3 linked regions of the Spartinivicinus poritis genome follow. The protein of the gene in region 3 binds, or shares a complex with, the protein of the main gene of each other region. Links are inferred from orthologs where the notes say so. Each region holds a gene or a part of one and is shown on either strand. Other genes may lie near its edges.

Region 1 (3,085 bases), on a different replicon or contig from region 3:
TTGCCAGTTGCTTCATTAAAATGACGGCTTGGGTGCGATTACGAACATTTAGCTTTTTAAAAATAGCAGTAGCATGGGCTTTAATAGTCGCTTCAGAAACCCCTAGATCAAAAGCAATTTGTTTGTTCAATAAACCCTCTGTCATCATTATCAGCACTCGATATTGCTGAGGAGTGAGGGAGGCGAGCTTATCTGTTAAGTTATGTAGCTCTGGATTAGTGTTAGTGGGCTGGTTGGTGTATTGCTCAGGAAGCCATATTTCGCCATTAAAAATACAAGTCAGGGCTTTATTAATCAAAGGTAAGGGCGCTGACTTGGGAATAAACCCTGCAGCTCCTTGGTTCATTACTTGTTGGATAACACTGTGATCCTCGGATGCAGAGACAACAGCAATAGGAATGGCAGGGTGGTGGCTGCGCAAATAAATAAGTCCTGACAAACCATCAGCGCCAGGCATCATCAAGTCTAATAAAATTAAATCTAAATTTTGACATTGGCGCACTAATGTTTGCAGGCTTAACATTGAGTCTGCTTCTAGTAATTTTGCCTCTGGAAAACCTTGGCTTAAGGCTTGCTTTAACGCAGACCTGAATAAAGGATGGTCATCTGCAATGGCAATTGTATAAGGAGTTATCATCCTTCTTACCTCTAATATCGTGTCCTATCGCCAGTTAGTCCATGGGTAGTGAGTTTTGCTATGGTAAGCTTAATATACAAAGGTTACTACTTATAGACTTTAGGGCACCCCTAACAACTATCAGGGTGGCCCTTTTAAAGGCATTATGCGTTTTATTTTAGAAAATAGATAGTAGTGGGTATTGGTTTGACTTTGCAACAGCTTATCGGAAACCTATCAGCTGGTAACAAGTGTAGTGCAACGGAAAATTATTCATTTAGATTGTGATTGTTTTTTTGCCGCTATAGAGGTAAGAGATAATCCGCGACTCACAGGAAAGCCAGTTGCTGTCGGTGGGGCTCCAGAGAAACGAGGGGTCATTGCAACCTGTAATTATGAGGCGCGCCAATATGGGGTGCGTTCAGCAATTGCCTCTGCCTATGCGAAAAAACTGTGCCCTGAGCTGATTATTATAAAACCACGAATGTCGTATTATCGTGAGATATCTGGCTCTATTCAGGCAATTTTTCATGAGTATACCGACTTAGTTGAGCCCCTCTCGTTAGATGAGGCATTTTTAGATGTGTCCAATAGCACTTATTGTAAAGGCAGTGCCACACTGATTGCAGAAGAAATTCGCCAGCGAGTGTACGACACGCAACATATTACAATCTCGGCAGGGGTCGCACCCAATAAGTTTTTAGCCAAAATTGCCAGTGATTGGCGTAAGCCGAATGGCTTGTTTGTTATTGCACCAAACCAAGTAGCTGAGTTTGTTTTAAAACTGCCAGTGAATAAAATATATGGGGTAGGTAAAGTGACAGCAACAAAGTTGAGTACAATGGGAATTGCAACTTGTGGAGATTTGCAACAGTTTTCGCTGGATACGTTAATTAATAAGTTTGGTGTATTTGGTGAGCGTTTATATGAACTAGCGCAAGGGATTGATCACCGGCAAGTGCAGTCTGTTAGACGGCGTAAGTCACTCAGCATAGAGCACACTTATCCTGATGATCTAGTCGATTGGTCAGCCATCCAGACACAGATTCCAGCATTACTGGCAGACTTAGAAGTAAGGCTGGTTCCTAAGCTGGAAGAGGGGTATGCCATTGGTAAACGACTAGTAAAGGTTAAGTTTCATGATTTTACTCAAACCACATTAGCAGAAGCTTGTCAGCCTCAATCTATACAAGAAGTGCTCACTGTTGGTGATTATCAAAGACTATTCTCTAGTGCATTTCAAAGAGGTAAAAAGCCAGTAAGGTTGCTGGGTATTGGGGTAGGTTTAATTGACTTGTATGAAAGGAACCCTGTTGAGCAGTTGGAGTTGTTTCCACTAAAAGGGTTTTCTGAGAAACAATGACACCCGCTTAGTGGCTAAGCCGGTGTCTTGCGCAAAAAGATCTGAATAATATTACCAAAATGTGTAGTTACAGGTGTTTAAGCTGCTCTTCGATTTCGGTGATTTTATTGCTAACGACCTTTTCTAGGTGTTTTAAGTCTTGAAGAATTTTCTTCTTGTGATCAATTATTTCTTTGTCATGCTTGGTGACTTGATCTAATTCATCAACAACATGCCTTAAAATAGGCGAAATTTCTGTGACATCTTTATATTTGTGGGTACCGCTATCAACCAATACTGTTTTCTTTTGGCGGGGGTACTTAAATTTTTCACTACGGGCAAATAATGAGCCTTTTTCTTTTTTGTAGTAAATTTTAAGTATATCGTATTCTGCTTCTGAACGAAGGCTATAGCGATCGATATTTTCGATGGCTGTAATGCCCATGCTTTTTAAATGCTCGTACATAACTCTACCTGATCTAATTGCTAAATTACTAAAGTTGCCCTTAATAAGTGTACTGCCTGATAGTCTTTTGTCACTCCGGACTAATACGAAAAATCCTTTGGCGTGAATGCTAGGGGTACTTATAACGTAGGTAAGTTTAGCTAGTAAGTTGTTATTAGAGGAGGGTATTTACGAGGAATATACTTATCAACTAGGGCGCAGTCATAAGTGTTTTATGAAGAAACTACTGCTATCTTTTTGCAGCAAGGGCAGTAGTTTCTATTAGATAAAGATGAAAAGCAAGTAATTACTTAATAACAAGTATGCTAGTGTTGCAATGCTCTACTACTTTAGCAGTTACTGAGCCAAGGAAAAAGTGATTTAGCTTGCTGTTATGAGTGGCAATGACGACCAGATCGATATCGCTTTGGCTGATTTTTTTAAGAATTTTTTTATAAGCTTTACCTTCAGCTACATCGACTTCGTAATTGACCCCTTCTGGTAGTTGCTGTTTTGCATACTCTTTTAGTCGAGCTTTTAAGTCAGCTAATGCTTCTCGCATCACTTCTGTTGGAAAGTGATTTGATACGATTGGCATGTTAAAGCCAGGAATTACAGTGAACAGATGTAAAGTGGCATTATTCGACTGGGCAAGGAAAATGGCGGTATCGATTGCTTTTTG
Region 2 (3,171 bases), on a different replicon or contig from region 3:
TAAAAGACATAGGTGTGCTGTAACTGTCGACTAATGCACGAGAGGGGCACCACTAGAGTGCGTTACCCCTACCTCTCTGGCTGCTAAAATGGAAACTTAAAACCCTCAGGTAGCTTCATACCACCTGTCAGGTTGGCCATTTTATCTTGATTATTTTTTTCTACTTTACGTACTGCATCATTAACTGCAGCCGCAATTAAATCTTCAAGCATTTCTTTATCTTCTTGCAGCAAGCTAGGGTCAATATTCACTCGCTTAACATCATGGCGGCCTGTCATCACAATACTTACCAGCCCAGCACCAGACTCACCTGTCACTTCGGCATTGGCCAGTTCTTCTTGCACTTTTTGCATTTGCTCTTGCATTTGCTGGGCTTGTTTCATTAGGTTGCCCATACCACCTTTAAACATATAAAAACCTCATTTTGCTTTGGCTAAATACCAGTAATGCTTAAGAGTCGATTGGCATTACTGAGTTTTCGACGATTGTAGCAGAAAAGTGCTGCATTAATGCCTGCACATTTGGGTCGCTAATAATACTTTGTTCTGCTGCAGCTTGTCGCTCCCGTCGCTTCCGGGCACGATATGCGGCTGGGGTTTCTGCTTTAGTTGCTGTTACCTTATCAAGTGATACTTGAATTTCAGTAGCAAAATAATGAGATAGCGCCTGGCTCACCCGCTGAATCTGGCTGTCATTCAGTAATACCGTATGTTCTTTGGCAATACGAAAATACCAAAGCCCGGCAGTTATCTCGACCAGCTCCATTTGCTGAGCAATGGCATTAGCCGCACCACTGATTGATAACTGAGCATAGAGTTGCGGCCAATCTTCTGGCTTTACAGTGGTTAACGTAAATGTTTTTGCTACCTCTTCTTTAAGCATAGTCGCCGAAGCAGCAGGTTTAACCATTTCTGAAGTCGTTAACGTTGCTTCAACAGGTACTGCTGTTGCGGCAATGGCTTGCTTAAGCGCAGAGGTATTATCTACCTTTGTACTCGCTTGAGTTGCAGCAGCCCCAGTCATTGGTTGTTCCGCGCCCACAGCAGGAGTGGGGTAACTGGCAACTGGCTGCTCTGCTATAGGTGATGGTTGTTGATATGCACTGGCTGCGGAGTAGTCTTCATAATCCGGCACCATCGCTTCTGCATATTGTTGGTAGCTGGCCAGCTCAGCAGCAGCATCACTTGTCATTGTTGCCTGACTCACTTGCCCTGATGGCTGGTTAACATCGGTTTGACTGATATCAGTCACAGCTTGCTTGTATCCTGCAGGCTCTGGACTTTGCTCCAACCCACTAGCAGGTAACGCCTGTACCACAGCATTGGCAGGGCTTGACTCCACCACCTGTTGAGAAGTAGTAGGTTCCGTATGTTTAGGAGACACTGGCAATTGCTGAGGCTCTAGCGACTGTTGAGGCTCATTAGCAATGGTTGATTGACCAGGTAGGCTATTGGCTTCTAAGGAGTGAGTTTCCATAGAATTGGTTTCTGCTGCACTTGATGTATTACTGCCTTGGCCAGGCTGACAGACCTTATCATTGGACTTGTCATTGGCCTTATCAATGGGTGGTTCTTCAGTGCCAGGCAATGGCTGAGTCGGAGGTACTACTGGGCCTTGCTGAGGGCGAAAAGCCAGCATCCGTAACAATACCATTTCAAACCCTGAACGAGGGTCTGGTGCAATCGCTAAATCCTGCCGCCCTTGCAAACCAATCTGATAAAACAGTTGTACATCTTCTGCCGTCATGTCAGTGGCTAATCCCAATATTTGCTGCTGATCACCCTGACTGTTGTCGACAGCATCTGGCACCATTTGCGCCAACGCAACCCGGTGAAACACGGACAGCATATCTGCTAATACACTAATATAGTCAGGGGCAAATTCTGCTAAGTGAGCAACAGCCGCTAAGACAGCGACAGGCTGCTGACTAGCTAAAGCCTCAACTACTCGATAGACCTGCCGCTGATCAATCGTGCCTAACATGGCAGCGACTTTATCTTCTGTCACCTGGCCATTACCAAAAGCGATGGCTTGATCCGTCAGGCTTAATGCATCCCGCATACTGCCATCCGCAGCTCGACCTATTTGCCACAGTGCTGTTGACTCATAGCCTACCTGCTCGGCTTCCAACACCGTTGTCAGATAATCAACTATCCGCTCTGGCGACATATTTTTCAGGCCAAACTGTAAACACCGAGACAAAATCGTGATTGGCAGTTTTTGCGGGTCTGTGGTTGCCAACAAAAACTTCACATGAGGTGGCGGTTCTTCAAGGGTTTTGAGTAATGCATTAAAACTGTGAGCTGACAGCATATGCACCTCGTCAATCAGGTATACTTTAAACCGACCACGGGTAGGCGCATACTGCACATTATCCAACAGTTCGCGGGTATCCTCTACTTTGGTTCGGGATGCCGCATCCACTTCTAGCAGGTCAACAAAACGTCCCTGGTCGATTTCCTGACAGGCAGAACATTGGCCACAAGGCTCCGAGCTAATACCCGTTTCACAGTTCAAACATTTGGCTAAAATACGAGCAATGGTGGTTTTCCCCACCCCTCGCGTGCCAGTAAACAAATAGGCATGGTGTAACCGGCCATGATCCAATGCATTAATTAATGCCTGGAGTACATGATTTTGTCCAACCATAGCTTTAAATGTTTTTGGCCGCCACTTTCTGGCCAATACCTGATAGCTCATTTAGCTGCCTGAAATCGCTGATTGATGAGATGTTGCATACTACTTTACCTACCGCAACAGATAAAACCTCTCAGTATATCAAACTTTGCTTTTACGCCTAAGAGTTTACTAAGGGACATGCACCTGTAGGATAATATGGAAAGCCTAATGACTGCGTCATTTCTATTATCAGATACCAGGCAAAAGGATACTTGAGTTGCAAGGTCGATACTGCTTTAATAGGCTCACAATATTGACCACTGATGCTATTTTTATACATAAAGTTTGACTATATTGAGCGCTGGGTAAATGGCTATTGGCCAGCAAAAAACTTTAAAACATAAGCAGTACTCAGTAACTTTTAACAGAAAAATATAGACGTTAACTTATTATCAACTAATTCAACATACATCAAGAATAGGACTGACGTCCTTGCCAACCTGCTAACCTAAGCAAGGTGGATTCCGGTGACGGAGATGTGGCATGGCCCCA
Region 3 (2,986 bases):
GATGTCTCTTCAACACATGTTATGAATGCTTGGCAATTCATTGTTTCAATAAGCTGACACAGCTTACTTTTCTTTTCATTATCTAACTCTGCTGCAATATCATCGATTAGATAAATACTCTGCTGGTTAGTAAATTTATTGAATAAAAAGCCTTGAGCAATTTTTAGTGCTGCTGTTACTAGCTTTAATTGTCCTCTTGAAAGTATTTCATCAGCTGACAAACCATCGACTTTTACCTTTATGTCTGCACGATGTGGGCCATATAAAGTGCGATGCTGGTTTTGCTCTTTATCAAAATTTGATGTAAGCAAGTCAAGCAATTCTACTTTCTTATCCCAGCCTGGATAGTAACTTAACGAGAGATCTGGTAAATCGATTAATTGAGAAACAATTTCATTAAAAACTGGGACAAATTGATCGATATAAAGCTGGCGTTGCTGATCAATTTTATTGGCTAAGTTAGCTAAAGATTCACTCCAAACTTTTAATTCAGTTGGTGATATTTTATCACGTCTCAGTAGACTATTCCGATGTTTTATGCATTTTTGCGCCTGCCTCCAGTGTTCCATATAGTGATGTTCCACGTGGAACACTCCCCAATCAAGAAACTGCCTTCTTAACTTTGGGCCACCTTCTAATAGCTGAAAAGTATCTGGGTTAATGATTTGAATCGGCAACAATTGTGCAAGTTGAGCAACAGTACGAACTTTTTCACCTGCATACCGAATCATCAACTCTCCAGACAAACTCCTTTTTAATCCTAACGGCAGCTTTCGATTACTTCCTACTGATAGCTCAGCAAAAACAGTGCACTCTTGAGACTGAGAATTAATGATTGGTTTAAGTTTGGTACTTCGAAATGAACGGGCCAGCCCAAGTAAATAAATAGATTCTAGTAAGCTGGTTTTGCCACTGCCATTTTTACCAATAAACAGGTTAATGCCAGTGGCAAACTCAAGGTCAACAGAACGTAGATTTCTTAAATTGGAAACTGATAAACGGGAAATGCTCATGCAGTATTTTCAATACAAGTCAATTACATCCGCATAGGCATTACTACAAATGTAGAGTCTCCATCTTCAAGCTCTTCCAATAGCACACTGCTGTTGGAGTCAGACAGTGTTAGTTTTACTTGGTCACCAGATAAAACTGATAACACATCAAGCAAGTAACCAACATTAAAGCCTATCTCCAAATGCTCTGAGTCATATTGAACATTAACATGCTCTTCTGCTTCTTCTTGGTCTGGGTTATTGGCAATAATAGTTAGTGCATTGTTATCCATCAACAACCGCACACCACGGTATTTTTCATTAGATAAAATTGCAGCACGGTTTAAAGACTGACGCAGTACTTGACGCTCTCCAACTAAAATTTTATCTCCACCCTTAGGAAGAACACGCTTATAATCAGGAAACTTGCCATCCACTAATTTTGAAGTAAATGAAAAGTCACCTGTATGAGCACGAATATGATTATTACTTAAAACAATGTTGACTGGCTCATCACCACCCGTCAGTAACCGTGCCATTTCTAAAATACCTTTACGTGGCACAATTACTTGCTGTAAATCAGCATTATTAATATCTGCCTCAACCGTACACATTGCTAGACGATGACCATCAGTAGCAACACCACGTAACTCACCTGGGCGCAGCTCTAGTAACATGCCATTTAAATAGTAACGAACATCCTGCTGTGCCATAGCGAATGCAGTACGATCAATTAAGCGACGAAGTTTTGCCTGAGAAACTGAAAATGAATGAGCACTCTCTCCTTCTTCTATATTAGGAAACTCAGTAGCAGGCAATGATGATAAAGTGAAGCGACTACGACCTGCACGAACTAAAACGCGTTGATCGTCCTGTTTAACTTCAATTTCTACTTCATCAGGCAGTGACTTACAAATATCCATTAGCTTACGAGCAGGAACAGTGATCTCTCCTGGTTGAGCTGATGACTCAAGTGGAACTCGACCAATGAACTCTACTTCCAAGTCAGTTCCTGTTAAAGATAACTGATTGTCTTCAACTACTAACAACACATTAGACAAAACCGGAAACGTATGCTTTCGCTCCACTACACCAGCTACTATTTGTAAAGGCCTAAGCAAAGCTTCCCGGGTAATAGTAAATTTCATCATTTCCTTCTCATACAAAAGTCGTCAACAGGAAAACCACTGTAATAATTTCTAAGTCGTTAATGACCGGAGCAAATTTTTGTAATCTTCTCTAATTTCTGAATCGGTTTCAGTCAGCTCTTTCACTTTACGGCAAGCATGCAAAACAGTCGTATGATCTCGCCCACCAAATGCATCACCTATTTCAGGTAATGAGTGATTGGTTAATTCTTTTGATAAAGCCATCGCCACCTGTCTTGGTCTAGCAACAGAACGGCTTCTCCGCTTGGATAAAATATCAGCAATCTTTATTTTATAGTACTCAGCAACCATTCGTTGGATATTATCAATACTGACCTGCTTATCTTGAAGTGCCAACAAATCTTTGAGGGACTCACGAATCAAGTCGATAGTAATTGGTCTGCCCAAAAAGTTAGCATGAGCAATTACCCGTTTTAGAGCACCCTCTAGCTCACGTACATTAGAACGCACTCGTTGTGCAATGAAAAAAGCAGACTCATGGGGTAAATCAATTTTCGCTTGCTCTGCTTTTTTCATTAAAATAGCTACCCGAGTTTCTAGCTCTGGAGGTTCAACAGCAACCGTCAAGCCCCAACCAAAACGAGACTTTAAGCGCTCTTCTAAGCCATTAATTTCTTTTGGATAGCGATCACAAGTAAGGATCATTTGCTGACCACCCTCCAAGAGAGCATTGAAAGTATGAAAAAACTCTTCTTGTGAACGCTCTTTACCAGCAAAAAACTGAATATCATCAATTAATAGTGCATCAACTGAACGATAGTATCGCTTAAAATCATTGATTGCGTTTAGCTGTAAGGCTTTCACCATATCAGCAACAAATCGTTC

What was found.
Region 1: the proteins of dnaN (region 3) and dinB are in contact, whole or in part, in a solved structure (PDB 1OK7), measured with the Escherichia coli proteins. The link is inferred for Spartinivicinus poritis from one-to-one orthologs.
Region 2: the proteins of dnaN (region 3) and dnaX are in contact, whole or in part, in a cryo-EM structure (PDB 8GIZ), measured with the Escherichia coli proteins. The link is inferred for Spartinivicinus poritis from one-to-one orthologs.

What each region holds. Positions count from the first base shown.
Region 1 is NZ_JAPMOU010000008.1:7,985-11,069, forward strand. Bases 1-2,925 are described here. They hold dinB (DNA polymerase IV), read left to right. Parts: upstream 1-872; coding sequence 873-1,979; downstream 1,980-2,925. Other genes in these bases: ORQ98_RS08275 (response regulator transcription factor), read right to left, coding at 1-637; ORQ98_RS08285 (DUF3461 family protein), read right to left, coding at 2,047-2,424; ORQ98_RS08290 (universal stress protein), read right to left, coding at 2,711-2,925. In the rest of the region: more of ORQ98_RS08290, read right to left, coding at 2,926-3,085. UniProt on the Escherichia coli protein: Poorly processive, error-prone DNA polymerase involved in translesion repair and untargeted mutagenesis. Copies undamaged DNA at stalled replication forks, which arise in vivo from mismatched or misaligned primer ends.
Region 2 is NZ_JAPMOU010000063.1:18,288-21,458, reverse strand. The notes cover bases 76-3,086. They hold dnaX (DNA polymerase III subunit gamma/tau), read right to left. Parts: upstream 2,701-3,086; coding sequence 451-2,700; downstream 76-450. Other genes in these bases: ORQ98_RS26030 (YbaB/EbfC family nucleoid-associated protein), read right to left, coding at 84-410. Outside these bases: recombination mediator RecR, read right to left, coding at 1-10. UniProt on the Escherichia coli protein: Part of the beta sliding clamp loading complex, which hydrolyzes ATP to load the beta clamp onto primed DNA to form the DNA replication pre-initiation complex.
Region 3 is NZ_JAPMOU010000024.1:8,355-11,340, reverse strand. What follows is about bases 89-2,914. They hold dnaN (DNA polymerase III subunit beta), read right to left. Parts: upstream 2,141-2,914; coding sequence 1,037-2,140; downstream 89-1,036. Other genes in these bases: dnaA (chromosomal replication initiator protein DnaA), read right to left, coding at 2,192-2,914; recF (DNA replication/repair protein RecF), read right to left, coding at 89-1,013. Outside these bases: more of recF, read right to left, coding at 1-88; more of dnaA, read right to left, coding at 2,915-2,986. UniProt on the Escherichia coli protein: Confers DNA tethering and processivity to DNA polymerases and other proteins. Acts as a clamp, forming a ring around DNA (a reaction catalyzed by the clamp-loading complex) which diffuses in an ATP-independent manner freely and bidirectionally along dsDNA.